Regions from separate parts of the Mesorhizobium sp. B1-1-7 genome, predicted to be linked through region 3. Evidence: predicted binding sites of a transcription regulator. Region 3 holds the regulator's gene; each other region holds the start of a gene.
The links. Region 3 encodes PhoB, which activates phosphate uptake and scavenging genes when phosphate is short. Its sites were predicted from a motif close to TGTCATNNANCTGTCAT; they were not measured.
Positions count from the first base shown of each region.

Region 1: FJ978_RS08615 (RNA degradosome polyphosphate kinase) is a predicted target of PhoB. The motif match lies at 5,626-5,642, and genes of this name have one in related genera.
Region 2: FJ978_RS02665 (ceramide glucosyltransferase) is a predicted target of PhoB. The motif match lies at 7,791-7,807, and genes of this name have one in related genera.

Region 1 is NZ_VFWQ01000004.1:295,420-305,932, forward strand. It holds gene fumC (class II fumarate hydratase) at 1-333, shown strand, start outside; gene FJ978_RS08600 (DoxX family protein) at 509-931, shown strand; gene FJ978_RS08605 (DoxX family protein) at 1,157-1,561, shown strand; gene ppx (exopolyphosphatase) at 1,825-3,360, opposite strand; gene FJ978_RS08615 (RNA degradosome polyphosphate kinase) at 3,360-5,561, opposite strand; gene FJ978_RS08620 (zinc-finger domain-containing protein) at 5,706-5,951, shown strand; gene FJ978_RS08625 (FAD-dependent monooxygenase) at 5,971-7,209, shown strand; gene FJ978_RS08630 (TIGR02117 family protein) at 7,450-8,115, opposite strand; gene FJ978_RS08635 (amino acid ABC transporter ATP-binding protein) at 8,228-9,031, opposite strand; gene FJ978_RS08640 (amino acid ABC transporter permease) at 9,056-10,213, opposite strand; gene FJ978_RS08645 (amino acid ABC transporter permease) at 10,218-10,513, opposite strand, start outside.
Region 2 is NZ_VFWQ01000002.1:5,257-15,769, forward strand. It holds gene mmsA (multiple monosaccharide ABC transporter ATP-binding protein) at 1-361, shown strand, start outside; gene mmsB (multiple monosaccharide ABC transporter permease) at 358-1,644, shown strand; gene araD1 (AraD1 family protein) at 1,937-2,929, shown strand; gene FJ978_RS02650 (ABC transporter substrate-binding protein) at 3,124-3,897, opposite strand; gene FJ978_RS02655 (2'-deoxycytidine 5'-triphosphate deaminase) at 3,995-5,089, opposite strand; SAM riboswitch at 5,178-5,255, shown strand; gene FJ978_RS02660 (O-succinylhomoserine sulfhydrylase) at 5,311-6,501, shown strand; gene FJ978_RS02665 (ceramide glucosyltransferase) at 6,538-7,689, opposite strand; gene apaG (Co2+/Mg2+ efflux protein ApaG) at 7,909-8,301, shown strand; gene FJ978_RS02675 (Hsp33 family molecular chaperone) at 8,341-9,372, opposite strand; gene argF (ornithine carbamoyltransferase) at 9,485-10,396, opposite strand; gene FJ978_RS02685 (aspartate aminotransferase family protein) at 10,415-10,513, opposite strand, start outside.
Region 3 is NZ_VFWQ01000010.1:245,766-256,278, forward strand. It holds gene FJ978_RS19185 (hypothetical protein) at 35-361, shown strand; gene FJ978_RS19190 (YMGG-like glycine zipper-containing protein) at 445-690, shown strand; gene FJ978_RS19195 (CHASE domain-containing protein) at 789-2,429, opposite strand; gene FJ978_RS19200 (ATP-binding cassette domain-containing protein) at 2,580-3,392, opposite strand; gene FJ978_RS19205 (sugar ABC transporter permease) at 3,408-4,724, opposite strand; gene xylF (D-xylose ABC transporter substrate-binding protein) at 4,868-5,908, opposite strand; gene FJ978_RS19215 (ROK family protein) at 6,178-7,422, shown strand; gene phoB (phosphate regulon transcriptional regulator PhoB) at 7,741-8,430, opposite strand; gene phoU (phosphate signaling complex protein PhoU) at 8,447-9,154, opposite strand; gene pstB (phosphate ABC transporter ATP-binding protein PstB) at 9,178-9,981, opposite strand; gene pstA (phosphate ABC transporter permease PstA) at 9,978-10,513, opposite strand, start outside.

The DNA of each region.
Region 1 (10,513 bases), on a different contig from region 3:
GGCCATTTCGAGCTCAACGTCTACAATCCGCTGATGGCATACAATTTCCTGCAGTCGGTGCAGTTGCTCGCCGACGCTTCGGTCTCCTTCACCGACAATTGCGTCGTCGGCATCGAGGCTCGCGAAGACAACATCAAGGCGGCCCTCGACCGCTCGCTGATGCTGGTGACGGCGCTGGCGCCAACCATCGGCTACGACAATGCCGCCAAGATCGCCAAGGCCGCGCACAAGAAGGGCACGACGCTGCGCGAGGAAACGCTGGCCACCGGCCTGGTCAGCGAGGCCGACTATGACCGGCTGGTGCGGCCCGCGGACATGACCCATCCGGGGTGAGGTTTTCGGCGGGAAAATTTACCCCCGTCACCGCGTCATCCGACACGAATTTCGCGCGCGTCGCGCGATCACGGAAACGTATGACCTGTGAACAATGTGTCGCCACATAGGCGGCTTTGGTGAACAGTCGGCATCGTCTATCTGGGTGGTCATTCAACCCACTCGGAGAGCCACCATGTCCACCAACACTTCCGCCGCCGGCGCCGGCACAGCGTCCAACAGTTCTGTCACGATCCTGCTCGGCCGCATCCTGCTCGCGGTCATTTTCCTGCTTTCCGGCTTCGGCAAGCTGACCGCCATTTCCGGAACCGCTGGCTATTTCGGCGCCCTCGGGCTGCCGTTGCCAACCGTAACGGCCGTCGTCGTCGGCCTGATCGAACTGCTCGGCGGGCTCGCCATCCTCGTCGGCTTCCAGACCAGGATCGCCGCCTGGGTGCTCGCGATCTTCACGGTCGCCACCGGCCTTGTCGCCCACACCGGCTGGGCCGACCAGATGCAGATGATCCAGTTTCTCAAGAACCTCGCCATCACCGGCGGCTTCCTGCTACTGGCTTCGTCGGGCGCCGGCGCCTACTCTGTCGACGCCAAGCGCGGCTGAGTTTCCTTGTTCTGACGCAGTTCCCGAGGGAAAGCGCCGCGCTTTTCCTGGGAATTGCTCCAAGCCTTCCCTCCCAAGCCTTGAAAATGGAAGCGGCACGGAATTTTCCGCGCCGCTTTTTCGTTGTCTCAAATAGGCGGCTCTCCGGTTTCAGCCGCAGCCTCGCAGGCGTAGACTGCCTGGCCGCCGGCTGAGCACGATCGTGCAGCGACAACGGAGATGGCCATGGCCCGCAACGCATTGCTCTTGGTTTCGCGGCTGCTGTTTGCCGTGCTGTTCGTACCGTCCGGCTTCCAGGCGCTCGCCAACATCGCCGGCACGACCAATTATTTCGCCGGCCTGGGCCTGCCGCTGCCCACGCTTGCCGCCTGGGGCACGGGCCTGTTCGAGCTGATCGCCGGACTGCTGATCCTCATCGGCTTCCAGACGCGGATCGTGGCGCTGCTGCTTGCCGCCTTCTGCATCGCGGCCGGTTTCATCGGTCATTACGGCCAGGGCGCTGGCGATGCGACGCTCGCCTTCCTGCACCAGCAGATGCTGATGAAGGACATTGCGATCGCGGGCGGCTTCCTGGCGCTGGGCATGGCCGGTGCGGGCGCCTGGTCGGCCGACGGGCGCGACGCGGTTTGATATCGTCTTAGTCCCGAGCCAGGTCGACCCCCACTCCGTCTCGGCTTCGCCGAGCCACCTCTCCCCCGATCGACGGGGTAGAGGAAGGCGCCAAGTTCTTTGGCGTTAACGCTCGTCCAGCAACGCTCCCTTCCTTTCCCTCCGGAGGGGGGAGAGGTGGCGCTGCGAAGCAGCGACGGAGTGGGGGAAGCCGGTCATCAAACGCGAAACCGCTGGCAAGTGGCGCGATTGGGTTGGCCCGCGTGCGCTCTGGTAGGCCGTGTTCATTTCACCGAAACGCTCGGGCCGCCCTCGACGGCCAGCACCAGCCGGCGGTTGGTTATCCTTGCCAGTTGCGCTAGGCGCCCGGCCGGCCGTTCGCCATAGAGGTCGGCCAGCGAGGCCGGCAACACCAATGCCAGCACGCCGTTGGCGCGCTGCTCCCACTTTAGCCTGGGCATGATGCCGGGCATCGAGGCCGTCAGCAGATAGACGACGCGCATCATCGCCGCCAGCACACGGGCGCGCTCCAGATAGCGCGGCGTCGCCAGCGCCTTGATTTCGGGCGCGATGGATTCGTTGAAGATGCCATCGTGGCGATAAGCGTTGGCCAAGGCCAGGAAGGCACGGCCGGGATGGTCGACGCCGAAGAAGGAGGCGTGCGCGATGATGTTGAGCGATTGCCTGCCGCGATACTCCGGATGGGCGCGCCAGCCGATATCGGCCAGCAATGCGGCGGCGTGGCGGTAGCGCGCCTCGTCCTCCGTCTCATCGATGCCGAAGGCGGCAAAGGATTTTGCCGTCCAGTCGACCAGTTCATGCGAATGGGTGAGCGAGCGCGAGCGCAGCCGGGCGAGTTCCTCGGACGCCGAAATCAACGGATCGGCCTTCTGCTCGGCCTCGTCGAGCAGTGAATAGAGGAAGCCTTCGCGCACACCAAGCGCCGAGACGATGATCTTCGACGGCTGCATGGCCGCCATGATCTCCTGCAGCACGATAGAGCCGTAAGGCAGCAGCGAGCGGCGATTTTTCGATACGCCTTCAATGCCCTTGATCTTCTCGATCTCGGCTTTTGCCACCTGCTTGAGAAAGGCCGTCGCGCTCTCGGCGGATATCTCGTAGTGGTGCATGACGCCAAGCGGGTAGTTGGTCATCTCCATGTGCAGCCGGGCGAGGTTTCGCCAGGTGCCGCCGACGGCGTAGAAGGGCCGGCCCTGCCCGCCCTTCAACAGCTTGGCCCGCGCCAGTTCGTCGCGCGCGATCTTCTGCGCCTGGGTAAGCGAGTTCTTGGCCATGTCCTGCAGGCGCAGGCCACCGAGCGGCAGCGTTATGCCATCGCCGATCGCCTCGCCATTGACGTCGACCAGTTCGAGGCTGCCGCCGCCGAGATCGCCGGCGATGCCGTTGGCCGGGTGGAAGCCGGAAATGACACCGAGCGCCGAATAATAGGCCTCCTGGCGACCGCTGATGACACGAATCTCGGTCTTCAGCACCTCTTCGGCGCGGTGGATGAAATCGGGACCATTGATCGCCTCGCGGGCGGCGGCGGTGGCCAAGACATACATGTGCTCGGCGCCGGCCTGGTCGGAGAGCGCACGGAAGCGGCGGAACTCCTCCATCGAGCGCGTCACCGCCTCGGGATCGAGTTTGCCGGTCGAAACGATGCCGCGGCCAAGGCCGGCCAGCATCTTTTCGTTGAACAGCATGGTCGGCGAACGCGCCAGTCCCTCATAGACGACAAGGCGGATCGAATTCGACCCGATGTCGATGATGGACAGCGGTCGGCGGTCCTGCAGCCGGCCCTGGGAATCAGACAGCATCAGCCGGACGCTGCGGCGTTCTTCTTGCGGCGCTTGAACTGCGCGATGCGCTTGGGCGCGTGCGACTTCAGCGCGTCACCCCGTCCCGACAGGCTCGGATTGGTCATGAAATATTCCTGCGCGTTGAACGGTTCCTCGCCCTCCTCCAGCACGACGCGCCGGGAGGTTCCATCAGCCAATACGTCGAAACTTTGCTGATTGTCCATGATGTTGCCGAGCATGATCTGGCCAAGGACCTGTTCATGCACAGTTGGATTGGTGATCGGCACCATGGTCTCGACGCGGCGGTCGAGATTGCGCGGCATGAGATCGGCCGAGGAGATGTAGACGATCGCTTCGTCCGAGGGCAGGCCATGGCCATTGCCGAAGCAATAGATGCGGCTGTGCTCGAGGAACCGGCCGACGATCGACTTCACCCGGATGTTTTCCGAAAGCCCCGGAACCTGAGGCCTGAGGCAACAGATACCGCGCACGACGAGGTCGATCTCGACGCCGGCGCGGCTGGCATCATAGAGCGCATCGATGATGATCGGGTCGACAAGCGCGTTCATCTTCATCCAGATGCGAGCCGGCTTTCCTTCCAGCGCATGGGCGACTTCGGCGGAAATGTGCTTCAGAATGCGGCTTCTCAGCGTGAAGGGCGAGATCGCCAGCCGCATTTCGTCGGTCGGCTCAGCGTAGCCGGTGATGAAATTGAACAGCTGGGCGACGTCGCGGGCGATCGTCGGATCGGTGGTGAAGAAGGACAGGTCAGTATAGATGCGCGCGGTGACCGGATGGTAGTTGCCGGTGCCCAGATGCACGTAGTTGCGCAGTTTGCCGTCTTCGCGGCGCACCACCAGCGACATCTTGGCGTGGGTCTTGAGTTCGAGGAAACCGAACACGACCTGCACGCCGGCGCGCTCCAGATCGCGCGCCCAGCGGATGTTGGCTTCCTCGTCGAAACGGGCCTTGAGCTCGACAAGCGCGGTCACCGACTTGCCGGCCTCGGCCGCATCGACCAGCGCGCGCACGATCGGGCTGTCGTTGGAGGTGCGGTAAAGCGTCTGCTTGATCGCCACCACCTCGGGGTCGGCCATGGCCTGGCGCAGGAACTGCACCACGACGTCGAAGGATTCATAGGGGTGGTGGACGATGATGTCCTTCTCGCGGATGGCGGCGAAACAGTCGCCGCCATGCTCGCGGATGCGCTCGGGAAAGCGCGGATTGTAGGGCGTGAACTTCAAATCGTCGCGGGCGACCGCCACGATCTCGGAGATCTGGCTGAGCGCCAACGGGCCGGTGAGCACGCTGATACGGCTCGACGAGACGCCAAGCTCGCCGGCGACGAAGTCGCGCAATTCGCTGGGCATCAGCTTGTCGAATTCGATGCGGATCACCGAACCGCGGCGGCGGCGCTTCAGCGCCGTCTCGAACAGGCGCACGAGGTCTTCCGATTCCTCCTCGACCTCGATGTCGCTGTCGCGGATGATGCGGAATGTGCCGGAACCCTTGACCTCATAGCCGGGGAACAGCTTGCCGATGTAGAGGCCGACCGCCTCTTCCAGCGGGATGAAGCGGACATGGTGCTTGCGGTCCGGAAGACGGATGAAGCGCTTCAGCGCCACCGGCAGGCGCAAGAGCGCGCTCATCTCCTCGCCATTCTTGCGATGGCGAAGCTGCAGCGCCATCGAGAAACCGAGATTGGGAATGAACGGGAATGGATGCGCCGGGTCGATCGACAACGGGGTCAGCACCGGAAATACCTGGTCCTGAAAATGCTCTTCCAGCCAGGCCTTCTCATCCTTGGTCAGCGCATCCCGCGTAATGGTCTCGATGCCTTCCTTGTTGAGCAGCACGGTCAGCGCCGATAGACTCTTCTGCTGGTCTTCCTGCAGCCGCTCGACCTCGCGCAGCAGCTGTTCGAGCTGCTGTTCGGGCGTGCGGCCGTCAGGGCTCTTCAAGACGATGCCCTCGCGCACCTGGCCGGCGAGGCCGGCGACGCGGACCATGAAGAACTCGTCGAGATTGGCGGCCGAGATCGACAGGAAGCGGACGCGCTCCAGAAGCGGATGATTGGTGTTCAGCGATTCCTCGAGCACGCGGCGATTGAACTGCAGCCAGGAAAACTCGCGATTGACGAAACGGTCTGGATTGCCGCCCTCCGGGCTCGCCGCCTCGACATTGATGAATTCGCTCTGCACCGGCTTCAGTTCGTTCATTGTTCCTGCTCTTCCCACCAGCTCGGCCGGTTAACCGGCTTAACTTATCCTCTGACAGGCTTTTGCGACAGTTTGATTTCATCGATCTTGCAAAGAGACCTGTTATGATCCAGATGCATGCGAGACTGCGTTAAGGAGACGACGATGGCAGGCGGTTCCATTCCCCATTTCCAGAACGATGCGGGCTTTCCGGCAATCGACATCGGTGTCAAGGAATTCATGTGCACGGGCGCCAACCCGCCTTTCGACCATCCGCATGTGTTTCTCGACATGGGCGATGACAATGAGAAGGTCTGCCCCTATTGCTCGACGCTCTACCGCTATTCGCCGAAGCTGAAGGCGACGGAAACGCTGCCGGCGGGCTGCCTTTACATCGACCAGGCCGCCTGATCCTTCCGCGACGGACCTGATGGATGACAAGCGCTCCCGGCAAGTCGTCATCGCCGGAGCGGGCGTTGCCGGGCTGACCGCGGCGCTTGCCTTCGCCGAACGCGGCTATCCCGTGCAGGTGTTCGAACAGGCGCAGCGGCTGGAGGCCGTGGGCGCCGGCATCCAGCTTTCCCCCAACGCGACACGCATCCTGCGCCAACTCGGCACGCTCGACCGGCTGCTGCCGGCGGCGGTGCGGCCCGAGGCGGTGGTGCTGAAGGACGCAAGGACGTTGCGCGAACTGGCGCGTGTACCACTCGGGCAAGCCGCCGAAGAACGCTGGGGGGCGCCTTATCTCGTCGCCCACAGAGCCGATCTGCAGAGCGCGCTGACCGCACACGTTGCCGAAAACCCGAATATTCATCTGGTCAAGGGTACGCGCGTCAGCGGCGCTGCCACAGGCGATCATGGTGTGACGGCGACACTGGAGACGGACGGCAAGACTGTCCAGTCACAGGGCTTCCTTCTGGTCGGCGCCGACGGCGTGTGGTCATCCGTGCGCGCGGTTGTCGATCGAGCTCGGGGGGGATCGTCAAGAAGCCGTTTTTCCGGCGAACTGGCCTGGCGCACGACTGTTGCCGCCGACAGCGGCGCCGGGCAAGCCTTTGCCGCGATTGGGGCGGCTGATTGCGTCACGACTTTTCTGCATCCGGGATTCCACATGGTCGCCTATCCCGTCAGCAAGGGCGATGCCTTCAACCTTGTCGCCTTCACCAAAGGCGAGCGCATTGCCGAGGGCTGGTCGGGCCATGCCGATCCCGTCATCCTTGCCAATGCTATGAGCGGCACGGCGGCAGCCCTTGCAAGGCTGGTGGAAATGGCCGGCCCGTGGCTGACCTGGCCGCTCCATACGGTCGACCAGAAGCAGCACTGGACGACACCAACCGGCATCGCCCTGATTGGTGACGCCGCACATGCGATGACCCCATTCGCGGCACAAGGGGCCGCCATGGCCATCGAAGATGCCGCAACGCTTGCCGGGGTAATTGCCGACTTCCCGGCCGATCCGAAGCAGGGCCTGGCGATCTGGGAAAATCTCAGGCGACCGCGCGTCGAGAAGGTGATCCGGCGCGGCGCGCTCAACCGGCTGGCCTGGCATGCCTGGGGTCCAGTGGCATTGGCTCGCAACCTGGTGCTGGCGACGCGGCCAGCGGAAAAGCTCGCGGCGGATCTGGACTGGCTCTACGGGTGGGAGCAACCGAAGATTATCAGGCGGTAGGACATCGAGACAATAAAGAAACCGATGGGCTGGCGGGGACAGCGCCCCCTCTGTCCTGCCGGACATCTCCCCCACGAGGGGGGAGATTGGCAGCTTTGGCGCCGGCGTCCTTTTGCAAACGTTGGAGATTAGCGAAAGCCGGAGCGAGATCCGATCTCCCCCCTCGTGGGGGAGATGTCCGGCAGGACAGAGGGGGGGCGCGAAGGAACGCGACGTTTGCCAATTCGCGAAATGCGCACACTAATTGTACAAGCTCAACGACCACCCAAGCGAAGCCGGCAGCGGGTTCCACCAGCCGGTGCGCAGGCCTGCGGTGCGCAGCGCCGCCGCCGTCCAGGTGTTGCAGCCGACCAGCGCGTTGAAATGGCCGTTCGCCTCGTAGAAGCGGTCGAACCTGGAATAGGCCGCATTCTCGATGACGATTGGGCCGCCGGCCCCTTGCTGAAAGCTGGCTGCGATAAAATCAAGCAAGGCCGCAAAACGGTCCTCGCCGATGTCGAAGCTGGCGACATCGGGATGCGGTTCAACGATATCGCCGGTGACATCGACATGCACGACCGAGGCGTCGATGGTCAGTGCTTTCATTACCGGAATGGCCTTCAGTTGCGACCAGGTCGGCGTTTCCAGATAGAAGGCGCGGCCACCCCAGCCAAAGACGATATAGCGCACCTCGGGACTGTCGGCCGGGATGCCAGCCTCGACCAGGAAACGAAAGCGCTGGCGCACGGCATCGTCCACCGGAATGGCGATGTCGGTGTGGATCGGGTTCTTCAGCACCAATATGTGCCGTGTGCCCTCGCCCGCCGCGGCGGCCGGCCACAGCGGCCGCGGCAACAGCGTGCCGAGCGTCGCGGCGAGCGCGGCCGCTATCAACAGCAGACCCAGAAAACGGCCGAGTTTTCTCATGAGGCAGCGACTTTGCGGCTCAGCCGCGTTCCAATGCAAGCGATCCGCTCGCTCAAATGCAAGGAAGCCCGGCCGTGGTGCGGCCGGGCTTCCTGAACTGGCGTCGGAGCGCTCAGTGCAGGATCTGCGACAGGAACAGTTTCGTGCGCTCGTGGCGCGGGTGGTCGAAGAACTCGGCCGGCGTGTTCTGCTCGACGATCTGGCCCTGGTCCATGAAGATCACCCGGTTGGCGACCTTGCGGGCAAAGCCCATTTCGTGGGTGACGCACAGCATGGTCATGCCCTCCTCGGCCAGGCCAACCATGGTCTCCAGCACTTCCTTGATCATTTCCGGATCGAGCGCCGAGGTCGGCTCGTCGAACAGCATGATGCGCGGGTTCATGCATAGCGAGCGCGCGATCGCCACGCGCTGCTGCTGGCCGCCGGACAGCTGGCCAGGATATTTGTTGGCCTGTTCCGGGATCTTCACGCGCTTGAGGAAGTGCATGGCGATTTCCTCGGCCTGCTTCTTCGGCGTCTTGCGCACCCAGATCGGCGCCAGCGTGCAGTTCTCCAGGATGGTCAGATGCGGGAACAGGTTGAAGTGCTGGAACACCATGCCGACCTCTCGGCGTACCTCGTCGATCTTCTTCAGATCGTTGGTGAGTTCCTTGCCGTCGACGATGATCTTGCCCTTCTGGTGCTCTTCCAGCCGGTTGATGCAGCGGATCATCGTCGATTTGCCGGAGCCCGACGGGCCGCAGATGACGATGCGCTCGCCGCGCATCACCTTCAAATTGATGTCCTTCAGCACATGGAACTCGCCATACCATTTGTGCATGGCGATGATGTCGATGGCGACATCGGTGGTGGAGATATGCATCTTGGCGGCGTTGACCTTGATCTCTTCCGCGCTGACGGCATTTTCGGTGGCCATGACGGGGTCCCCTTGCTTTTTTGTTTAGCGTTTGTGGCCGGTGTCGAGCCGGCGTTCAGTGTACATTGAATAGCGCGACATGCCGAAGCAGAACAGCCAGAACACAAAGGCCGCGAAGACGAGACCGGATTTCGCGGTCTGCGCCGTTGCCCAATTGGCGTCGGAAAAGTTCTGCTTGACGATGCCGAGCAGGTCGAACATCGAGATGATGAGGACCAGGCTGGTGTCCTTGAACATGCCGATGAAGGTGTTGACGATGCCGGGAATGACCAGCTTCAGCGCCTGCGGCAACACGATCAGGCTCATCTTCTGCCAGTAGCCGAGGCCGAGCGAATCGGCGCCTTCATACTGGCCCTTCGGGATCGCCTGCAGCCCGCCACGCACCACCTCGGCCATGTAGGCGGCGGCAAACAGCGACACGCCGATCAGTGCCCGCAAATACTTGTCGAAGGTGACGCCGGCCGGCAGGAACAGCGGCAGCATGACGGAGACGAAGAACAGGACGGTGATCAGCGGGATGCCGCGCACGGCCTCGATGAAGATGACGCACAGCATCTTGACGATCGGCATCTTGGAGCGCCGGCCGAGCGCGAGCACTGTGCCCAGCGGCAGCGACACGGCGATGCCGACGAAGGAGAGGCTGAGCGTGATCAGCAGCCCGCCCCAGCGCGAGGTTTCGACATGCGGCAGACCGAACATGCCGCCGACCAGCAGGAAGAAGGAAACGATCGGCAGCACCAGGAAAAGCAGGATGGCGTTCAACCCCTTGCGGGGCACGCGCGGGATCAGCATCGGTATCAGCAGCGCCGCGAACAGGATGGCGACCACGATCGGCCGCCAGCGCTCCTCGACCGGATAGGTGCCGAACATGAACTGGCCGAACTTGGCGTTGACGAAGGCCCAGCAGGCGCCGCTCCAGCCATCCGGCTGAATGCCGCCTTGTGCCACGGTCGCGCAGACGGTGCGATCCGGCCCGGTCCAGACGGCATTGATGAACGCCCAGCCGATGACCTGCGGCAGCACCCAGGCGACGATGATGATGCCGAGGATGGTCAGGATGGTGTCGCCGACCGTGCCGACCAGGTTCTTGCGCACCCAGGCCATCGGACCGCTGACGCTTGCCGGCGCCGGCTGCGCCAGAGCCATTTCGGTACGCACCCAGGACATGTCGTGTTCCTGCATGGTCCTACCTCTCCACCAGCGCCATTCTGGCATTGACCACGTTCATGACGGCCGATGTCACCAGGCTGAGGATGAGATAGGCGATCATCATGATCAGCACGCCTTCGACCGCCTGGCCGGTCTGGTTGAGCACCGTGCCGGCGGTCGCCGTCAGGTCGGGATAGCCGATGGCGATGGCCAGCGAGGAGTTCTTGGTCAGGTTGAGATACTGGCTGGTCAGCGGCGGAATGACGATGCGCATGGCTTGCGGCACCACAACCAGCCGCAGGATCGATCCGGACCGCAAGCCAAGTGCGGCGG
Region 2 (10,513 bases), on a different contig from region 3:
GAAGACCAATATCCGTGCGTCCAGTGTCTATCAGTTGACCGGCAACCTTTCCGGTGGCAACCAGCAGAAGGTGGTGCTGTCGAAATGGCTGTTCGCCGACCCTGACGTGCTGATCCTCGACGAACCGACGCGCGGCATCGACGTCGGTGCCAAATACGAAATCTACACGATCATCGCGCGGCTTGCCTCGGAAGGTAAGGCGATCGTGGTCATCTCGTCGGAAATGCCGGAATTGCTCGGGATTACCGACCGCATCTACGTCATGAACGAAGGACGCATCGTGGGCGAAATGCCCGCGGCGGACGCGAGCCAGGAAAAAATAATGCGCGCCATCGTCCGGGGAGAAGGAAAAGCAGCATGAGCACCGATAGCGCCCCCGCCCCACAGGGCAACATCGCCGAAGAACAGCGTCCACGCATCGCCGTGTCGGCGCTGGCGACGAACTTACGCGAATACGGCCTGATTATCGCGCTGATCGTCATCATGCTGTTCTTCCAGTTCACCACCTCGGGAACGCTGTTCAAGCCGGTCAACCTCAGCAACCTGGTGCAGCAGAACTCGTTCATCATCGTGATGGCGCTTGGCATGCTGCTGGTCATCGTATCGGGCTATATCGACCTCAGCGTCGGGTCGGTCGCCGGTTTCATCGGCGCGCTGGCGGCAAACATGATGGTTATCTGGCAGCTCGGACCGCTCAGCAATCCGCTGGTGGTTTCGATCATCTGCCTGATCGTGGGCGGCCTGATCGGCGCGGCGCAAGGCTATTGGATCGCCTATCACCGGATACCGAGCTTCATCGTCACGCTGGCCGGCATGCTGATCTTCCGCGGCATCTGCCAGGCGCTGCTGGGTGGCGGCTCCTCGGTGGGACCACTGCCGGGCGACTTCAAAATGCTCAGCTCCGGCTTCATCCCGGACGTGATCGGTCCGCTGACGCTTGTCCCGCCGGTAGTGAACGCGGCCGGCAAGACCATCCTGGGCAGCGGCGTGACCCTGCACATGACGACGGTCGTGCTCGGCCTGATCGCCGTGCTGGCCTATGCCTATTTCGGGGTGAGGACGCGGCGCAAGCGCGAACGCCACGGCTACGAGGCCGAGCCCTTCCCGCTGTTCGTCATCAAGACGCTGGTCGCCAGCGCGCTGGCGCTGTTCCTGGTCTATGAGTTCGCCAGCTACCGGGGCCTGCCGGTGGTGCTGCTCGTCATGGGCGTGCTGATCACGCTGTTCGTCTTCGTCACCAAGCGCATGACCATCGGCCGCCGCATCTACGCGATGGGCGGCAATCCCAAGGCGGCGCAGCTGTCGGGCATCAACACCGAGCGGCTGACTTTGCTGGTGTTCATCAATATGGGCGTGCTGTCGGCGCTCGGCGGCCTGATCATCGCGGCACGCCTCGGCCAGGCCGTGCCGGCGGCAGGCCTGGGCAGCGAGCTCGACGTCATCGCCGCCGTCTTCATCGGCGGCGCCTCGGCGATGGGCGGCGTCGGCCAGGTCATCGGCGCCGTGGTCGGCGGCTTCATCATGGGCGTGATGAACAACGGCATGTCGATCATGGGCGTCAATGTTGACTGGCAGCAGGTGGTCAAAGGCCTGGTGCTGCTCGGCGCCGTGATCTTCGACGTCTACAACAAGAACAAGGCCTGACACGAGCAATTCCAGGAAAGGCGCGTCGCGGTTTTCCCACAGGAATTGCGTAGGAACAAAAATACTGGGAGCGGGTCGAACCGCTCCAGCAAGGGCAACGAGGAAGGCATACGGGTCACATCGCGGCGCTGCCGGCAACCCGCCGGCATGAAGAAGTTCCCTCCAGGAACCAGGCCCCGCGAGCGCAATCCGAACGGAGAATTTCACCCGTGGCACGGACGACGTTCCGGCCGCGCTTGGGAAGGTTTGCCGCACCGGCAGCCATGCCAAGACACATGAGAGAGGATTGATCATGCTGATCTCGCAGATTCTCGACGACGCCGAGACCATTCGTGTCGTTGCCCGCAGCGGCGGCAAGACCCGGATCATCAACGGGGCGCGCAGCGTCTATTCGCTGGCGATGGAGGCTGCCCGCACCGGCGTCGGCCTCGTCGCGCTGATCGAGCGCAAGGGACTTGGCGAGACGGTCGATATCGACGCCGCCTACAAGAAGGGGCGGCTCCTGTCGCCGATCAATCACCCCGATCCGGCGCACCTGCATCTGACCGGCACCGGGCTGACCCATCTCGGTTCGGCCGCGACGCGCGATTCCATGCACAAGAAGCTCAGCACCGACGGTGAGGAGCAGCTCACCGATTCCATGAAGATGTTCCGCATGGGCCTGGAAGGCGGCAAGCCCGCGAAAGGCCAGACCGGCGTGCAGCCGGAATGGTTCTACAAGGGCAACGGCACGATGGCCGTGGCGCCGGGTGCCGCGCTGCTGTCACCGGCCTTCGCCAAGGACGCCGGCGAGGAACCCGAGGTGGCAGGCATCTATGTCATCGGCGACGATGGTGCCCCGTTCCGCGTCGGCTTCACGCTGTCGAACGAGTTTTCCGACCACGTGACCGAGCGCGTCAACTATCTCTTCCTCGCCCATTCCAAGCTGCGCAACGCCTCCTTCGGACCCGAGATCCTGATCGGAGACCTGCCATCGGACATCCGCGGCACGTCACGTATCGTACGCGACGGCAAGACGCTGTGGGAAAAGCCGTTCCTGTCGGGCGAAGCGAACATGTCGCATACCATCGGCAATCTCGAACATCACCACTTCAAATACTCGGCCTTCCGTCAGCCGGGCGACGTGCATGTGCACATGTTCGGCACGGCGACGCTGTCCTTCGCCGACGGCATCAAGACCGAGGCCGGCGACGTGTTCGAGATCGAGGCCGGGGATTTCGGCCTGCCGCTGCGCAACCCGCTCGAGATTGAGCAGCCGGTGAAGGTGGCGGTCAAGGCTTTGTGATGGAGTGATCTTCCCCCTTGTGGGGGAGATGGCCGGCAGGCCAGAGGGGGCGCTGTCCCGCCAGCGTCTCAATCGAAACAATTCTGCCTTCAGGCTATTCCCGGCATTTTGAAGAAAGGCCGCGATCCTTCGCGCCCCCCTCTGCCCTGCCGGGCATCTCCCCCACGAGGGGGGAGATTGGCAGCCTCAATCCCTCAATAGATATCAAAGTCGAAATATTTGGCCTGGATCTTCTTGTAGGTGCCGTCGGCGACGATGGCGTCGATGGCCGCGTTGAGCTTGTCGCGCAGTGCGGTGTCGTCGAGGCGCACGGCGATGCCGGCTTGCGTCTCCGTACCCGTGACGTCTCCAATCATCTTGCAGCAGCCGTCGCTCGCCTTCTTCATCCAGTCCATCAGCACAAACTTGTCCGAGATCACAGCGTCAAGCCGGCCGTTCTGCAGGTCGGTGATCGCTTCCTCCTGGGTCGGGTAGAGTTTTGCCTCCGCGCCTGCCTTGCCATAGACGTCCTGGTCATAGGTGGCCTGCGTGGTCGCAGCCTGGGCGCCGACCGTCTTGCCGGCAAGTGCCGCCGGTTCGGTGGAGGCGATGTCGCTGTCCTTCAAGGCGACCAGGGCGAGCGGCGTCGTATAATATTTGTTGGTGAAGGCGACCTGCTTCTTGCGCTCTTCGGTGATGCTCATCGAGGCGATGATGGCGTCGAACTTCTTGGCCTGCAGGGCGGGGATGATGCCATCCCAGTCCTGGGTGACGATTTCGCACTCGACCTTCATCTGCGCGCACAGCGCATTGGCGATGTCGATGTCGAAGCCGACAACCTTGCCGTCAGAGGTGATGGTGTTGAACGGCGGATAGGCGCCCTCGGTGCCGATTTTCAATTTCTCGGCAGCCTGCGCCGACAGAGAGCCCGCCGCCATCGCCAACATGACAGCGCCTGCCGCCGATAGGATCCATTTTGAAATCTGCATTTTTGTTCCCCTTGAGCGCCGCATCCCGGCAACCGACAAGCCAGCCAAGCATGATGTGCCAGCGCAGGCAAGTATTTTGCCTGGCGGTAGTCAGAGCTCAGCCCGCAGGGCGGAAATGCTTGGACAGCTTCAGGCCCTGCGCCTGGTAGTTGGAGCCGAGATCGATGCCGTAGAGCGCCTGCGGCCGCTTCAGCATGTGCTCGTAGACCAGCCGGCCGACGATCTGGCCATGGTCGAGGATGAACGGCACTTCGTGGCTGCGCACTTCGAGCACCGCCCGGCTGCCGGTGCCGCCGGACGCCGAATGGCCGAAGCCCGGATCGAAGAAGCCAGCATAGTGAACACGGAATTCACCGACGAGCGGATCGAAGGGCGTCATCTCGGCTGCATAGAGGGGCGGCACATGCACCGCTTCCTGGCTGACGAGGATGTAGAATTCGTCGGGATCGAGCACCAGTTCGCCGGCGCCGCTCTTGTGGATCGGCTCCCAGAAGTCGACGACATCCTGCGCGGCGCGCTTGTCGACGTCGACCAGACCGGTGTGATGCTTGCCGCGATAGCCGACCAGGCCATCCTTGTCGCCGTTGAGGTCGATCGACAGTGCGATGCCGCCGCCGGAAATGTTCGGTGGTTCGGTGGCGACCAGCATCTCGGCACGGTGCAGCTCATGCAATTCGGCTTCCGAGAGCAGCGCATTGCCGGTGCGGAAGCGGATCTGCGACAGGCGCGAGCCGGTGCGCGCGACGATCGGGAAGGTGCGCGGGCTGACTTCCAGATAGAGCGGACCGTTGTAGCCGGCGGCGATTTTGTCGAACTCGTGGCCACGGTCGGTCATCACACGTGTAAAGATATCGAGCCGGCCGGTCGAGCTCTTCGGGTTGGCCGAGGCCGAAATGTCCGCCGGCAGCGCCAGGCTTTCGAGCAGCGGCACGATATAGACGCAGCCGGTTTCCAGCACAGCGCCTTCGGCAAGATTGATCTCGTGCAGCTTCAGGCGATCGAGCTTTTCCGAAACCGTGTGGTTGGGGCCGGGCAGGAAGGAAGCCCGCACCCGCCAGGCCTTGTCGCCGAGCCTGAGATCGAGGCTCGCCGGCTGGATTTGGTCGGCATCGAGCGAGCGCGGCGACTTCAGCGCGCCGGACTGGAACAGCGCCGCAATGTCCTGATCGGGAAGAATGCCTGTCTGCCGCAAGGCTGCGCTCCTGGCCGACGATTTTCTTGTCGCACAAACCTCTTAATGAAGCCGGCAATTGACGCAAGCGTGGGACGGGTCTAAAGGGTCGTTATCCCGTGGTGATTTGGCCGGTCGGCTTGCAGCCACGTTAAACAAGTCGCTAAAGGACCGTTGGCCGCAAGGCCGTATGGACCGGTTGCGACTTTCGCGGCCGGTTTTTTTGTGTCTGGAACAAAGCAATGAGCAACAAGAAGCGCGACTGGAAGCCACAGACAGCCCTCGTTCATGGCGGAACCCTGCGTTCCCAATTCGGCGAGACGTCGGAAGCAATGTACCTCACCCAAGGCTATGTCTACGAGACGGCGCAGGCGGCGGAGGCCCGTTTCAAGGGCGAGGAACCAGGCTTCATCTATTCGCGCTACGCCAATCCGACCGTCGACATGTTCGAAAAGCGCATGTGCGCGCTGGAAGGCGCCGAGGATGCGCGCGCCACGGCGTCGGGCATGGCGGCGGTGACGGCGGCGCTCTTGTGCAGCGTCAAGGCCGGCGACCATATCGTGGCGGCGCGCGCGCTGTTCGGCTCCTGCCGCTGGGTGGTCGAGACGCTGGCGCCGCGATACGGCATCGAAGCGACGCTGGTCGACGGCACCGATATCGCCGACTGGGAAAAGGCGGTGAGGCCCAACACCAAGCTGTTCTTCCTGGAAAGCCCGACCAACCCGACGCTGGAAGTGGTCGACATATCAGCCGTCGCGGCGCTTGCCAATTCGATCGGTGCGCGGCTTGTCGTCGACAATGTCTTCGCCACGCCGCTGCAGCAGAAGCCGCTGCAGCTCGGCGCCCACATCGTCGTCTATTCGGCCACCAAGCACATCGACGGCCAGGGGCGCTGCCTGGGCGGCGTGATCCTGTCGGACAAGAAGTGGATCGACGAGAACCTGCATGACTATTTCCGCCACACCGGCCCCAGCCTGTCGCCGTTCAATGCCTGGACGCTGCTGAAGGGACTGGAGACGCTGCCGGTGCGCGTGCGCCAGCAGACGGAAAGTGCCGGCAGGATCGCCGATTTCCTCGCCGAGCAGCCGCAGATCGCCCGCGTCATCTATCCCGGCCGTGCCGACCACCCGCAGGCTGATATCGTCAAGAAGCAGATGTCGGGCGGCTCGACGCTGATCTGCCTCGACGTCAAGGGTGGCAAGCAGGCGGCCTTCGCCTTGCAGAACGCGCTCGACATCGTGCTGATCTCGAACAATCTCGGCGATGCCAAGAGCCTGATCACCCATCCGGCGACGACGACGCATAAGAATTTGAGCGACGAGGCCCGCGCCGAACTCGGCATCGGGCCAGGTACGCTCAGGCTGTCGGTCGGCCTGGAGGATACCGACGACCTTCTGAAAGACATCGCGCAGGCGTTGAGGGCAGCCAAATAGGGAAGACAGTCCGGTAGGTCCGTCGAGCAGGCGCGATCAGGCGCTCGACGGCGTCTCTTCCAGTTCGGCCGCCTTGGTGCGGATGGTCATCGCATTGCCGCGCCAGTCGACGGCGCCGCCGAGCCAGCCACGCGTCCACATCGCCGGCAGGAGCAGGTCGCGCACCATGATCGCCGCGACCATGCGCGGCGACAGGTACCAGCCCTTGGACCAGGCCAGGGCGCACTCCGGAAGATAGAAGGCCGCCAACACGGCAAGCGCGGTCGCCCAGAGGCTGAAGCCGGCGCTCGCCGCCGCGACCAGCGCAAGCGCCAGCGGCACCACAGCGCCAGTCAGGACTTCGGGCGCGAAGAACAGCGGGAAGGTGACACGGCGCAGGCGCGCCCAGCGGGCCTGGCGCGACCAGATCTCGCCAAGCGTGCGCCGGCCAAGCGGCTGCTCGAAGGGCGAAGCGACGAGATTGACGCGCAGGCCAAGGCCGTTCACCAGCTTGGTCGCGGCGGCGTCCTCGGCGATCTCGGCCGCCAGCGCGCGAATGCCGCCATTGGCGTCCAGCATCGGCTTATTCCACAGCATGCTCTTGCCCTGGGCGAAGCCGAGGCCGAGCGCCTCGCCGGCATATTGCCAGCGGGCCTGCAGCGTGTTGAGGAAGGCGCATTCGACATCGGCCCAAAAACCGTCGGGACGCGAGCCGATCGGCGTCGAGCAGACAAGACCGGTATCCGCCCGCCACGCCGCCATCAAATGCTGGATGTAGTCCCTGGGCATCAGCACGTTGGAGTCTGCAAGAACGACCCAGTTGTGGCGCGCCGCTTCCCAGCCTTTGACGCAGTTGTTGAGTTTGGGATTGGCGCTGACGCGGTCGTCGCCGATCAAAAGCCGGGCCGGCACTTTGGGAAACCGGGCAATCGCCCTGTTTATCAGTTTGACGACCGGATCGTCGGCATGGGCGACGCAGAAGATCAGCTCGTAGCGCGGCCAGTCGAGCGAGAAGGCGCGTTCCAGTGTCTCGTGCGTGAACGGCTCGACACCACGCGATGGCACGACAATCGACACCGGCTGCGATTTGCCGCCCGGCGGGGCGATCATGGTTCGCCGCTTCAGCTGCGATGCGGCAAGCGAAATGCTGGCGGCGTTTGAGAGGATGAGAGCAGTCGAAAGCGAGGCGGCTATGAGAGCGAGTTCCATCGAGATCTGGTCACTCCAGAAAAGACGGCCGGCTTTATGGCCGTTTTCAACAGTTCGACAGAGCGTCGAGTCGCCCGCTTGGCGCACACCACCATTGTCCTGTGTCACTTAAATGACATTCTTTGCCGGCACCTGCGTTTCAAGACCAGGCGCGACAAGACGCGCATGTTGACCTGCTCGCCGGGAGCGCCGAAATTACCGGATCTTTTGGAGCCGCTCATGTATAGCGCCGTCACGCGCAACATCGAAGTGCAGGTCAGGCCGTTCTATCTCGAGGACCGCTCGGATCCTTCGGAGAACCGCTATGTCTGGGGCTATCAGATAACGATCGACAACCAGTCGGACGAGTTCGTGCAGCTTGTGTCGCGTTATTGGCACATCACCGACGGCACCGGCCGGGTCGAGGAAGTGAGTGGGCCGGGCGTCGTCGGCGACCAGCCCGAACTCAATCCCGGCGACAGCTATCAGTATACGTCCGGCTGCCCGCTCTCGACGCCATCAGGGATCATGGTCGGCCGCTACACGATGCGCAACAAGCGCGGCGAGACCTTCGACATCGCCATCCCGGCATTTTCGCTCGACCTGCCGGGGACCAGGCGGACGGTGAATTAGCGTCTTTCTCCCCGTCCTGCGGGGAGAAAGACGCTTCCTTCATTGCGCCGCGAATTCCGCCGGGTCGAAGTCATATTGCTTCGAGCAGAACTCGCAGGCGACGTGGATGCCGCCATCCTCGGTGCTGTCCTTGATCTCCTGCGCGGAAAAACCCTCGAGGATGCCGCGGATCTTGTCGCGCGAGCATGAGCACTGGTCGGCGACGGGAACGCCGCCGAAGACGCGCACGCCATGCTCATGGAACAGGCGATAGAGCAGCCGTTCGGCGCCGATCGTCGGATCGATGAGTTCGGTCGGCTCGATGGTGCCGAGCAGCGCCAGCAATTCCTGCCAGGAATTGTCGGCCGGATCATGGATCTCCTCGCGCGGATCGCCATCGCCGCCGGGCAGGTCCGGAACGCGCATGCGCTCGGGCGATTGCGGCAGGAATTGCGCCAGGATGCCGCCGGCACGCCACTGCTCGCGCGCGCCGCCAGGGCCGGGCGTCAACAGCTTGGCCACCGACAGCCTGATATCGGTCGGGATCTGTTCCGACTGGCGGAAATAGGTGCGCGCGGCGTCTTCCAGCGTTTCGCCGTCGAGCTGAACGATGCCCTGGTAGCGCTGCGTGTGGGCGCCCTGGTCGATGGTCAGCGCCAGAACGCCGCTGCCGAGCAGCGTCTGCTGCGATGTCTCGCCGGCCGCGACCAAAGCCTCGAGCCGATCGGCGTCGAAGCGCGCATAGGCACGCAGCGCCGAGGGCGTGGAGAAGTCCGCCACCAGCATGTCGACCGGCCCATCGGTGCGGGTCTGCAGGATGAACTTGCCCTCGAACTTGAGCGAAGTGCCGAGCAGCACCGTCAGCACACAGGCTTCCGCCAGCAGGCGCGCGACCGGCTCGGGATAATCGTGGCGGCTCAGGATGGCGTCGAGCATCGGCCCGAGCTGGACCGTGCGGCCACGCACGTCGAGCGGGCCGACCTCGAAGGGCACGACGTGATCGTCGCCGGCGTAGCCGAACTCGCCGAGTTTGGGGTGGTGTTCAGTCACTTGATACGTTTCCAACATGACAAAGCTCCGGGGCAAGGCCATGCCGTCCTCTCGGGAGCATGCGTCCAAACGCGCTTGATTTGCGTGATGCGGCGCAGATAGGCATCGCGCCCCCGCAGATCAAGCGCCCAGACACTTCAAGCACCGAGACACTTCAAGCGCCAAGACACCAGGCAAGCACGGCCTTCTGGGCGTGGAGCCTGTTCTCGGCCTCGTCGAAGACCACCGAATGCGGGCCGTCGATGACTTCGTCGGTCACTTCCTCGCCGCGATGAGCAGGCAGGCAGTGCATGAACAATGCGTCGGGATTCGCCCTGGCCATCAGCTTGGCATTGACCTGATAGGGCGAGAACACGTTGTGGCCACGGGCGCGATGCTCCTGCCCCATCGACACCCAGCAATCGGTGACGATGCAGTCGGCCTGGTCGACGGCCTCCTCGGGCGAGCGGGTGAAGTGCAGCTTGCCGCCATTCGCCTGCGACCAGTCGATATGCTTCTGCGCCGGCTCGCTGCCTTCGGGCACGGCGACGTTAAGGTTGAAGCGGAACCGCGCCGACGCCTCGAGCAGCGAATGCAGCACATTGTTGCCGTCGCCGGTCCAGGCAATGGTCTTGCCGGCAACCGGACCGCGATGCTCCTCGAAGGTCATGATGTCGGCCATCAGCTGGCAGGGATGGGTATCGTCGGTCAGCCCGTTGATGACCGGAATGGTGGCGTTCTCGGTCAGCTCCAGCAGCCGTTCGTGCGAGGTGGTGCGGATCATGATGGCGTCGACATAACGCGACAGCACCTTGGCGGTGTCGGCGATGGTCTCGGAGCGGCCGAGCTGCATCTCGGTGCCGGTCAGCATGATGGTCTCGCCGCCAAGCTGGCGCATGCCGACGTCGAAGGACACCCGCGTGCGCGTCGACGGCTTGTCAAAGATCATGGCCAGCACCTTGCCTTCGAGCGGCTTCGAGCGCTCGCCGGCCTTGAGGCGCTCCTTGCGCGCCACCGCATCGGTCAGCATGAAGCGCAAATCGCCTTCGGAAACGGCGGAAAGATCGGTGAAGTGGCGAAGTGACATCGGCAACGGTTCCGGGATTTACTTCGCGGCGGCGGAGGCGATCGCCTCCACCAGGCCCTTGGCGCCGGCGCGGATGCGATCGAGCGCATCGTGGATCTCGCTATCGGTGACTGTGAG
Region 3 (10,513 bases):
CATCCGGACCGTTATTGTGGCGAGGGGGCTCGCCATGGAACATATCGCTGCACTGTTGCTGGTCATCGGTTGCACCAACTCGATGGCCGATTGTCATGAGCTGCAGGTTCCAGTCAGCGTCTTTGCGACCGTCGACGAATGCACTGCCGAGCGTCCCTTCGTCGTGGGCGATGTGCGGGAGCAGGCGCAACACGTCGTCGCCAAGTGCCTCGCGGTCGATCCCGCGCTCGAGGATGACTATGATCGGATCGTCTGGAATGTGCATACCGATGGCAGTCTCGACGCCTCGCTGGCGATATCCAGCCTCGTCGTGGCATCGAACGCGGCGCGCCCAGAAAAAGGCGACCTTAGCCAACAATAAATTGGAGCAGCAAAGCCCGTTGTTTCATGCTAAATGGCTGCTGGTGCTTACCAAAGTGTGGACACAAAGTGAGGAGTGACTCAATGCGGAAGATGATTATTGCCATGATTGCGGTGGCTGCTCTAAGCGGCTGCACCTCCACCGAGCAGGACGTGGTTGGCGGCGGCTTGATCGGCGCCGGTATCGGCGGCTTGGTCGGCGGTGGCAAGGGCGCGCTGATTGGTGCGGCCGTCGGCGCCGGTTCCGGCCTGCTGGTGCGCAAGCTGCAGAACGGCTACTGCCAGTATCGCGACCGCCATGGCCGCATCTACACGGCACGCTGCAACTAATCCGCGATAATGGAATGCAAATCCGGAGGCCGTATCCGGCCTCCGGATTTTTTTTATGACCCGGCAATCTGTGGCTATCCCTGCTGACAGGCTGAACCTCAGCCGACCAGCGGAATTCTGATCTCCACCTTCAGACCATCGGCCTGAAAATCGCGTTTGATCGTGCCACGCAGTTCGCGCGTGACGTTGAGGTCGATCAGCTTGGTGCCGAATCCGGTTTCGGACGGCGCCTCGACTTTCTTTTTCCCGGCCTCCCGCCAGTTCAGCGCCAGCGTCCGCTCGCGCCCACGCCCTTCCAGCGACCAGTCCACCTTGAGCGCCCAGTCACTCCCAAGCGAATTGGCGGAATTGCCGGCTTCGCCATATTTCAGCGCGTTGGTCGCCAGTTCATGGAAGGTCAGGCCAAGCGACTGCGTCGTCGTCTCGTCGAGCAGTACCTCCGGCCCTGACAGCAGCCCCTCGGGCAGTTCCTTGCCGAACACCTGGCCAAGCTCGATGCGCAGCAGATCGGCGAGATCCGCCTTCTGCCAGCGCGAGCGCGTCAGCATGTCCTGGGAAGCCGCCATCGCCTGCAGCCTGGCCGAGAAGGATGCGGAAAACTCGTTGACGTCGGTCGCCCGCGACGCCGTCTGTCGCGCGATCGCCAGCACTCTGGTGATCGAATTCTTGATACGATGCTTCATCTCCTGCAGCATCAGGTCCTTTTCGAGCAGGCTCTTTTCGGTCGTCTCGTGCAGACGCGATGCCGCCTCGTAGGCCCGTTCCTGATAGCGCGCCACCAGCGCGATGGCGCCTGCCGCGAGCAAACCGAACAGCCCCAGCATCACCGGGATGGCGCGCGACGACGGTTGCGAAAAGGCGCTGGTCGGCCTGAACAATATGGTCCATGGACGGCCAGCCACCATGATCTTGCGGGTGACCAGCAGCCGGTCGCCAAACGACGAAGCCGGTGGCGTCTCCGACCGAAACAACAGATTGTCGCCGTTCACCGTGCCTTCATAGATCTCGGTGTTGACCGGCAGCAGCGGCGTGCGGCTGAGCGCAATCTGGAACAGGTCGCGGGCCCGGAAGGCTGCGTAGAGAAAGCCCGCGGTCGAGGATCGCGATGCGTTGATGACCTCGGGCGCGGTTTCGACGTTGAGCCGCACGAAGACCAGGAAGCCGGTGAAGGTCTGCGCGGCGCCGGTGCCTTGGCCGAGTTGCACCAGCCCGCTCGCGTGCTGCTGGTCGTCCGCCATTGCCTTTTCGATCGCCGCGCGCCGAACCGGCTCGCTGAACATGTCGTAGCCGATGCTCGCCTGGTTGGACGGATCCAGCGGCTCGAACAGCGTGATGGGCGCGCGCCAGGGCTGCGTCGTATCCGGATAGACCGGATGGCTGGCACCGAAATCGTGGAGGATATCGCGTTCGACCGCCGCCTCGTCGCCCGTCTTGACGAGTTGGAGGAACCCGATCCCGCGCAGGCCGGCGAAATTGTCCTTGATATCCAGCGCGTTGAAGAATGCCTTGAACTCATTCTGCGATATGTCGCCGTTACGGGCGTCGAACAGAGCCTGCGTAGAGCGCAGCAGCGACAGATGCAGGTCGATACGGCTCTCGATTCGGTTGAGCGCATCGTCGGCCGCCCCTTCGAACTTGATGCGGGCGGCTTCCTGCGTCGCGAAATAGGCGAACCCCGCCATGGTCATGCTGATCAGCGCGACGGCGACGAACGCGACGATTGGAAAAAGTTTCTTCAACGGTGATGCGATCCATGAGCGATATCGGACCTTTATGGGCAAGTCGCCGGGTCAACACAATGGCAAGGCCAAGCCATCGTGATCGCTGGTACATCACGTGAACGGCAACCGGCCGTGCCCGATCGGCCGATGCCGGACCGACAAAACGCCTCAGGCGGCGATCTTCAGCGCGCCCGGCCCCGGAATGGCTCCCGGAGGACATTTACCCAGGATGATCATGCCGAGCACCTCGTCCTGCGTCACGTCGGTGGTGCGCGCGGTGCCGACGACCTGGCCGTTCTTCATCACGCAGACCCGGTCGGCCAGTTCGAACACATCATGGATGTCGTGGCTGATCAGGAAGATGCCGATGCCATCCGACTTGAGCTGCCTCACCAGTTCGCCGACCTGTGCCGTTTCCTGCGGACCGAGTGCGGCGGTCGGCTCGTCCATGATCAGAATGCGGGCGTTGAACAGGATCGCGCGCGCGATCGCCACCGACTGCCGCTGTCCGCCAGACAGCTTGATCACCGGCTCCTTGAAGCGCTGGAAGCGGGGATTGAGCCGCCCCATCACCTTGCGCGCCTCGGCCTCCATGGCGACGTCGTCGAGCGTGCCCCAGGCGGTCATCAGCTCGCGGCCGAGGAACAGGTTGGCGGCGGCGTCGACATTGTCGGCCAGCGCCAGCGTCTGGTAGATCGTCTCGATACCGTATTTCTTGGCGTCGCGCGGGTTGGAGATCGCCGCTTCCTCGCCATTGACGAAGATCTGGCCGGCATCGCGCTTGTAGGCGCCGGACAGGATCTTGATCAGCGTCGACTTGCCCGCGCCATTGTGGCCGAGCAGCGCCACGACCTCGCCGGGGAAAAGATCGATCGAGGCGTCGTCGACGGCACGGATGCCGCCAAAGGCAATCGAGATGTTGCGCATGTCGACCAGCGACGTGCCGGCGGGAGCAGATGCGGGAGCGGTGTTGTCGGCCATGATGGTTCTCCTTCCCTAGACCCGCTTGCGGTAGACGGTATCGAGCCAGACCGCGACGACGAGCACGGCGCCGACGACGATGCTCTGCAGCGGTGAGTCGATGCCGAGCAGCACCATGCCGGACTGCAACGACTGCATCAGCAGCGCACCGAGCATGGCGCCGAGCACCGTTCCGGAGCCGCCGGCAAGCGAGGTGCCGCCGATAACGGCGGCGGCAATCACCAAAAGCTCGTCCAGTGTGCCCAGCGCATTGGTCGACGCGTTAAGACGGGCCGACGAGATCGCAGCGCTGATCGCGGCCAGCACGCCCATGATCATGAACACCTTCATCGTCACCCATCGGGTGTTGATGCCGGCGAGATTGGCAGCCTCCGGATTGCCGCCGATGGCAAAGACGTAGCGGCCGAAACGGGTGCGCTTGGTGATGAACGTCATGACGATGCCGACCGCCACCGCCATCAGCACCGGTATGGCAATGCCGTGGGCGATGAACAGTCCATTTTCGGGAATGGCGATGCCGTTCTGCTGAGCGTACTGGCGTACGATGCCGATTGGCCACGGATAGGAATTGGCGATCCACACCGCGCCAAGGATGGCAGCGCAGGCGACTACGCCGAGAAAGGTTTCCGCCCAGACCGGACGTAGCGGAAAGTTGAACCGTTTGCGCTGCGATCGACCGTTGAGCAGCGCGAAAGCGACAGCCGCGCAAGCAACGGCGCCGATGATCCAGCTGGCGGTGGCGCCGATCGAGCCCCTCGGTCCGCCCCCCATCAGCTGGAATGTGGCGTCGAGCGGCGCGACCGTGCGCCCGTTGGTGATGAGCCATGCCATGCCGCGCCAGACCAGCAGGCCGCCCAATGTCACGATGAAGGCCGGAACTTCGAGATAGGCGATGATGAAGCCCTGGAATGCGCCGATCAGGAGACCGAGCACCACGCCGGCGGCCAGCGCAATGATCCAGAGCCAGGGATTTCCAAGCTGGAAGCCGATGACGCGAATGAGGAATTCGGCTTGCGCCACGCCCATGATCATGCCGATCACACCTTCGACGGAGCCAACCGAAAGGTCGATGTTACGCATGACGATGACCAGCACCATGCCGGTCGCCATGATCGCGACCGAGGACGTCTGCACCGACAGGTTCCAGAGATTGCGCGGCGTCAGGAAAAGTCCGCCCGACAGGATGTGGATGCCGATCCAGATGACCAGCAGCGCGCCGACCATGCCAAGCATGCGTGTGTCGAGTTCGGTTGCCTTCAGAAACCGGGCGACCGCGCCAAGTTCCGATGCCCGCGCGGTGTCGGCCGGTGCATTTGAGGTCGTGTCGGTCATGAAATCCTCCCGCCGGCTTGCCGTCTGACGCGGATGCCGGAATAGAGCCTGGAAGTTACCCGCCCGCGGCGGAAACACAAATCTTCCTGAAAAAACGCCGCGGCCTGGCAGCCGCGGCGTTTCATTGTCTGACGTCTTCGAGATCAGTTGCAGGCCGCGAGGCTGCCGGCGGCGACGCCTGCACAGACCTCGTCCTTCTTGATCCAGCCGGCGTCGATGACCACGTTGAGATTGTCCTTGGTGATCGCAACCGGTGTCAGGAACAGCGACTTGACGGTGTTGCCGCCAGGCGTCGTGAAGTCCTTCGCACCGGCGATGTCTGCCATCTTCTTGCCGTCGGCCAGCTGCGAGGCGATCTCGGCGGCATTCTTGCCGAGTTCGCGCGCGTCCTTCCACACCGACACGGTCTGGGTGCCGAGCGCGATGCGGTTGAGTGCCGCATGGTCGCCGTCCTGGCCGGACACCGGCACGGTGCCGGCAAGGCCTTGCGCCGTCAGCGCCGCGACGACGCCGCCTGCGGTGCCGTCATTGGCCGCGACCACCGCGTCGACCTTGTTGTCGTTGGCGGTCAGGAACTGTTCCATGTTCTTCTGGGCGTTGGCGGGCAGCCAGCCGTCCGTATAGGCTTCGCCGACATTCTTGATCTTGCCGCTGTCGATGGCTTCCTTGAGCACTTCCATCGAGCCCGAGAACAGGAAGTCGGCATTCGGATCGGCACCCGAGCCCTTGATGAAGACGTAGTTGCCTTCCGGCTTGGCCTTGAACACCGCGCTGGCCTGCAAGCGACCGACTTCCTTGTTGTCGAAGGTCAGGTAGAAGACGTCCTTGTTCTCGATCAGGCGGTCATAACCGACGACCGGAATGCCTTCGTCCAGCGCCTTCTGCACCGCCGGGCCGATGGCCGAGGCATCCTGCGCCAGGATGATCAGCGAATTGGCGCCTTGCGAGATCAGGCTTTCGACATCGGTGAGCTGCTTGCCGGGATTGGACTGCGCGTCGGCGGAGATGTACTTGTCGCCGGCGGCCTCGATCGCCTTTTTCATCGCGGCCTCGTCGGTCTTCCAGCGCTCTTCCTGGAAATTGGACCATGAAACGCCGATGACCTTGTCCTTCGCCTGCGCGACCGACGCAAGCGTCAGCGACATGGCGACACCCGCCAGGATGGCGGCTGTGAATTTCTTCATGATATTCCTCCCTGCGCCGCGTATGGCGCGACCAAACTGGCCCTAAGGCCGGCACAAAGGCCCTATTTTTTCGAGCCTCGAAAAAACACTGGTCCATCACCGGAACACTGTCAACAATGATTCTGATGGATTTTGAGGTGCCGCAGACTTTTTTTCGAGCTCCGGAATAAATAATGACAGCGTGGGGCGCTTCTGCCAGTATTTGGTGGCTTCGCTGGCGGCCTTCGGGAGGCACGAAAGGCCGCGGCGATCGGGAGGATGTGGGAAACATGTCGGTCGGAATCCGCCACGACGATCTGCGCCGGCGCAACCGCGCCATGGTGATCGCGGCCGTGCGCCGTGCCGGTCAGCCTTCGCGCACCGAGATCGCCGCGACCACCGGCCTCAGCCACTCGACCATCTCGGCGATCTCCTCCGACCTGATCGGCGAAGGCGTCCTGACCGAGGGCAAGCCGAGCGAGGCCGGCTCGCTAAAACGCGGTAGGCCGCAGGTCGGCCTCACCCTCAACCCCGAGGCGGCGGCGGTGATGACCGTGGTGCTGTCGCTGAATTTCCTGTCGGTCGCCGTCATCGACTATGCCGGCCAGGTGATATCGGAGGAACAGCGCCGGCTGGACACGCTGACCATGTCGCGCGAGGCGCTGATCGGCGAATGCACGGCAATCGTAAGGCGGCGCCTCGAGGACCCCGACATCGACATCCGCAGCGTCGCCCGCATCGCGCTGGCGGTCCAGGGCATCACCGACACCGAGGCGCGAGCCATGCTGTGGTCGCCGATCACGCCGCAGACCGACATCGCCTTCGCCGACATATTCGAAGCCGAGTTCGGCATCCCCGCCACCATGGAAAACGACTGCAACATGATGGCGGTGGCGCTGCGCTGGCGCGATCCCGAGCGCTACCGCGACGACTTCATCGCCATTCTGCTGTCGCATGGCATCGGCATGGGCCTGGTGCTGAAGGGCGAACTGTTCACCGGCACCCATTCCTCGGGCGGCGAGTTCGGCCACATGATCCACCGCCCAGGCGGCGCGCTCTGCCGCTGCGGACGGCGCGGCTGCGTCGAGGCCTATGCCGGCAACTACGCCATCTGGCGCAACGCGAGACAGCTTGGCGAGGACACCGAACCGATCGACGTCAGCGACGCCGACATGCGGGCGCTGGCGGCTTCGGCGCGCGACAAGGACGGGCCGGAGCGCCAGGCCTATCGCAAGGCCGGCGAGGCGCTGGGCTATGGCCTGGGCAGCCTGTTCGCGCTGATCGATCCCGCCCCGGTCGCCATGGTCGGCGTCAGCGCCGCCGCCTTCGACCTGATCGAGCCGGCCTTGCGCGAGGCGATTGCACAGACCGCCGGCGGCCAGCACTCGAAATCGATCTCCTTCGACACCGAGCCTAACGAACTGCCGCTGATCCGCGAAGGCTGCGCCATGCGCGCTCTGACCTTCGTCGATCAGGAAATATTCGCGCCGGGCGTGCAGGCGAGAGCAGGCGCGGCTGGGAAGAACGTGGCGTGAAATCGAAGCCATCGTAACATCCGTGGGTTGGACAAAGCCTCACGACTTCGTCATCCCTGGGCGGAGCAGGAGCGAAGCTCCGTCGCGGAGACCCTGGAATCCATGCCGCGACCTTGGCCACGGAGTGCAGCGGAGCAGAATTCCGCACCGAGGCAACGCTTCGAAGTCGCGGCATGGATCCTCGGGTCTATGCCGCGTCGCTTCGCTTCTTGCTCCGCCCGTGGATGACGAAGCAATGGACGTTTTCGCGAATCGCCAAGGTAAAGCGATCCGGCTTAAGCACGAAATCCGACTGTCTAACCTTCCGCGCCGAAGAACCTAATCTTCGCGGATGGCGTACCCTGCCCCGCGAATGGTGCGAATCACATCCGGCATGCGGCCATTGTTGACCGCCTTGCGCAGCCGGCCGACATGCACGTCGACGGTGCGCTCGTCGATGTAGATCGTCTCGCCCCAGACATTGTCGAGCAGCTGGCTGCGCGAGAACACGCGGCCGGGATGGCGCATCATGAATTCGAGCAGGCGGAACTCGGTCGGCCCGAGCCGGATCTCGCTCTTCTTGCGGTAGACGCGGTGCGATTCGCGGTCGAGCACGATATCGCCGACCTTGAGCACGCTGGACAGCACTTCAGGCTTGGCGCGGCGCAGCAGCGCCTTGACGCGGGCCATGAACTCCGGCGTCGAGAACGGCTTGACCAGATAGTCGTCGGCGCCCGTGGAGAGCCCACGCACGCGGTCGCTTTCTTCGCCCCGCGCGGTCAGCATGATGATCGGCAGCCGCTCGGTCTCGGGCCGCATTCGCAGGCGCCGGCAGAGTTCGATGCCGGACACCGCCGGCACCATCCAGTCGAGCACCAGAAGGTCGGGCACGTTCTCCTGCAGGCGGATCTCCGCCTCGTCGCCGCGCGTCACCACCTCGACCTGGTAGCCTTCCGATTCCAGATTGTAGCGGAGCAGCACCCCTAGCGGCTCCTCATCCTCCACCACCATGATGCGTGGCGCGATCATCGGCTGGTCACCCCTGCTATGCCGCCGGCGCCGACATCGCGGTTTCGTCCTGCTTCGGGCGATTGGCGGGCAGCTGCGTGCCGGTCAGCACATAATACGCATTCTCGGCGATGTTGGTCACGTGGTCGCCGATGCGTTCGAGGTTCTTGGCACAGAACAGAAGATGCGTGCAGGCGGTGATGTTGCGCGGATCTTCCATCATGTAGGTCAGCAGTTCGCGGAACACCGAGGTGTATTTCACGTCGATACGCTCGTCGTCGGCGCGCAGCTTCGCCAGTGCCGCGGCATCACGCGCCGCATATTCCTCGATGACACCTTGAACCTGGATCAGCACCAGCTGCGCCATCGCGTCGATGGAGTGCGACAGGTCGCGCGGCGTGGCGGAGAGCCCGACCGTGCCGACGCGCTTGGCGATGTTCTTGGCAAGGTCGCCGATGCGTTCGAGATCGCCGGCCATGCGGATCGAGCCGACGACATGGCGCAGATCGTCGGCCATCGGCTGGCGCTTGGCGATCAGCGTGATGGCGCGGTCGTCCAGCTCGCGCTGGCGCGCATCCATGATCGCGTCATCGGAGACGACGCGTTGGGCGAGCGCATTGTCGGAGTTCAGCAGCGCCTTGGTGGCACCGCCGACCATCGAGCCGGCGAGGTCGCCCATGTCGCTGATCAGCCTGCTGATCTGTCCGAGATCTTCATCGAAGGCTGCAACCGTGTGTTCGGCCATGATCCTGGTCCTCGTATGCGTGATCAGCCGAAGCGGCCGGTGATGTAGTCCTGCGTCCGCTTCTCGCGGGGCGACGTGAAGATCTTCTCCGTCTTGTCGAACTCGACCAGTTCGCCCAGATACATGAAGGCCGTCTGCTTCGATACGCGCGCCGCCTGCTGCATGTTGTGGGTGACGATGACGATCGTGTAGTCGGCCTGCAATTCGTCGATCAGCTCCTCGATCTTGGCGGTCGACAGCGGATCGAGCGCCGAGGCCGGCTCGTCGAGCAGGATGACTTCCGGCTTCACCGCCACGGTACGGGCAATGCAGAGCCGCTGCTGCTGGCCGCCCGAAAGGCTGAGGCCGCTGGCATTGAGCTTGTCCTTGACCTCGGTCCAGAGTGCTGCGCGCTTCAGCGCCTGTTCGACGCGGCCGTCCATCTCGGCCTTGCTGATCTTCTCGTAGAGCCTGACGCCGAAGGCGATGTTCTCATAGATCGACATCGGGAACGGCGTCGGCTTCTGGAACACCATGCCGATCTTGGTGCGCAACAGGTTGAGGTCCTGCGAACGGTCGAGAACGTTCTTGCCGTCGAGCAGCACCTGGCCCTCGGCGGTCTGCCTGGGATAGAGCTCGTAGATGCGGTTGAAGACGCGCAGCAGCGTCGACTTTCCGCAGCCCGAAGGGCCGATGAAGGCGGTGACGCTGCGTTCGGGCAGCGACAGCGTGATGTCCTTCAGCGCCTTCGACTGGCCGTAGTAGAAATTGAGGTTCTTGACCTCGATCTTTGCCTTGGCGGCTGCCTCGGCGGCGATCGTCATGTCTGGAGACAACATCTGGCTCATTTGTCCTCTCTGCGTCCGGTCAGGCTGCGCGCAAAGATGCTGAGCGCGAGAACCGTCAATGTAATTATGAGTGCGCCGGTCCAAGCCAGTTGCTGCCATTCCTCGTAGGGGCTGAGAGCGAACTGGAAGATGGTGACAGGCAGGCTGGCCATCGGCGCGTTGAGATTGCTCGACCAGAACTGGTTGTTGAGCGCGGTGAACAGCAGCGGCGCCGTTTCGCCGGAGATGCGGGCAATGGCCAGCAATATGCCGGTGACGATGCCCGAAAGCGCGGCGCGGTAGGCGACCGAGCGGATCACCACCCAGCGCGGCGCGCCGATCGCGGTGCCGGCTTCGCGCAAGGCGTTGGGCACAAGGTTGAGCATGTCCTCAGTGGTACGCACGACGACGGGGATGACCAGGATGGCCAGCGCGACGGCGCCGGCGATCGCCGAGAAGTGCCCCATCGGCCGGACCATCAATTCGTAGACGAACAGGCCGATGATGATCGACGGCGCCGACAGAAGGATATCGTTGATGAAGCGCACAACGG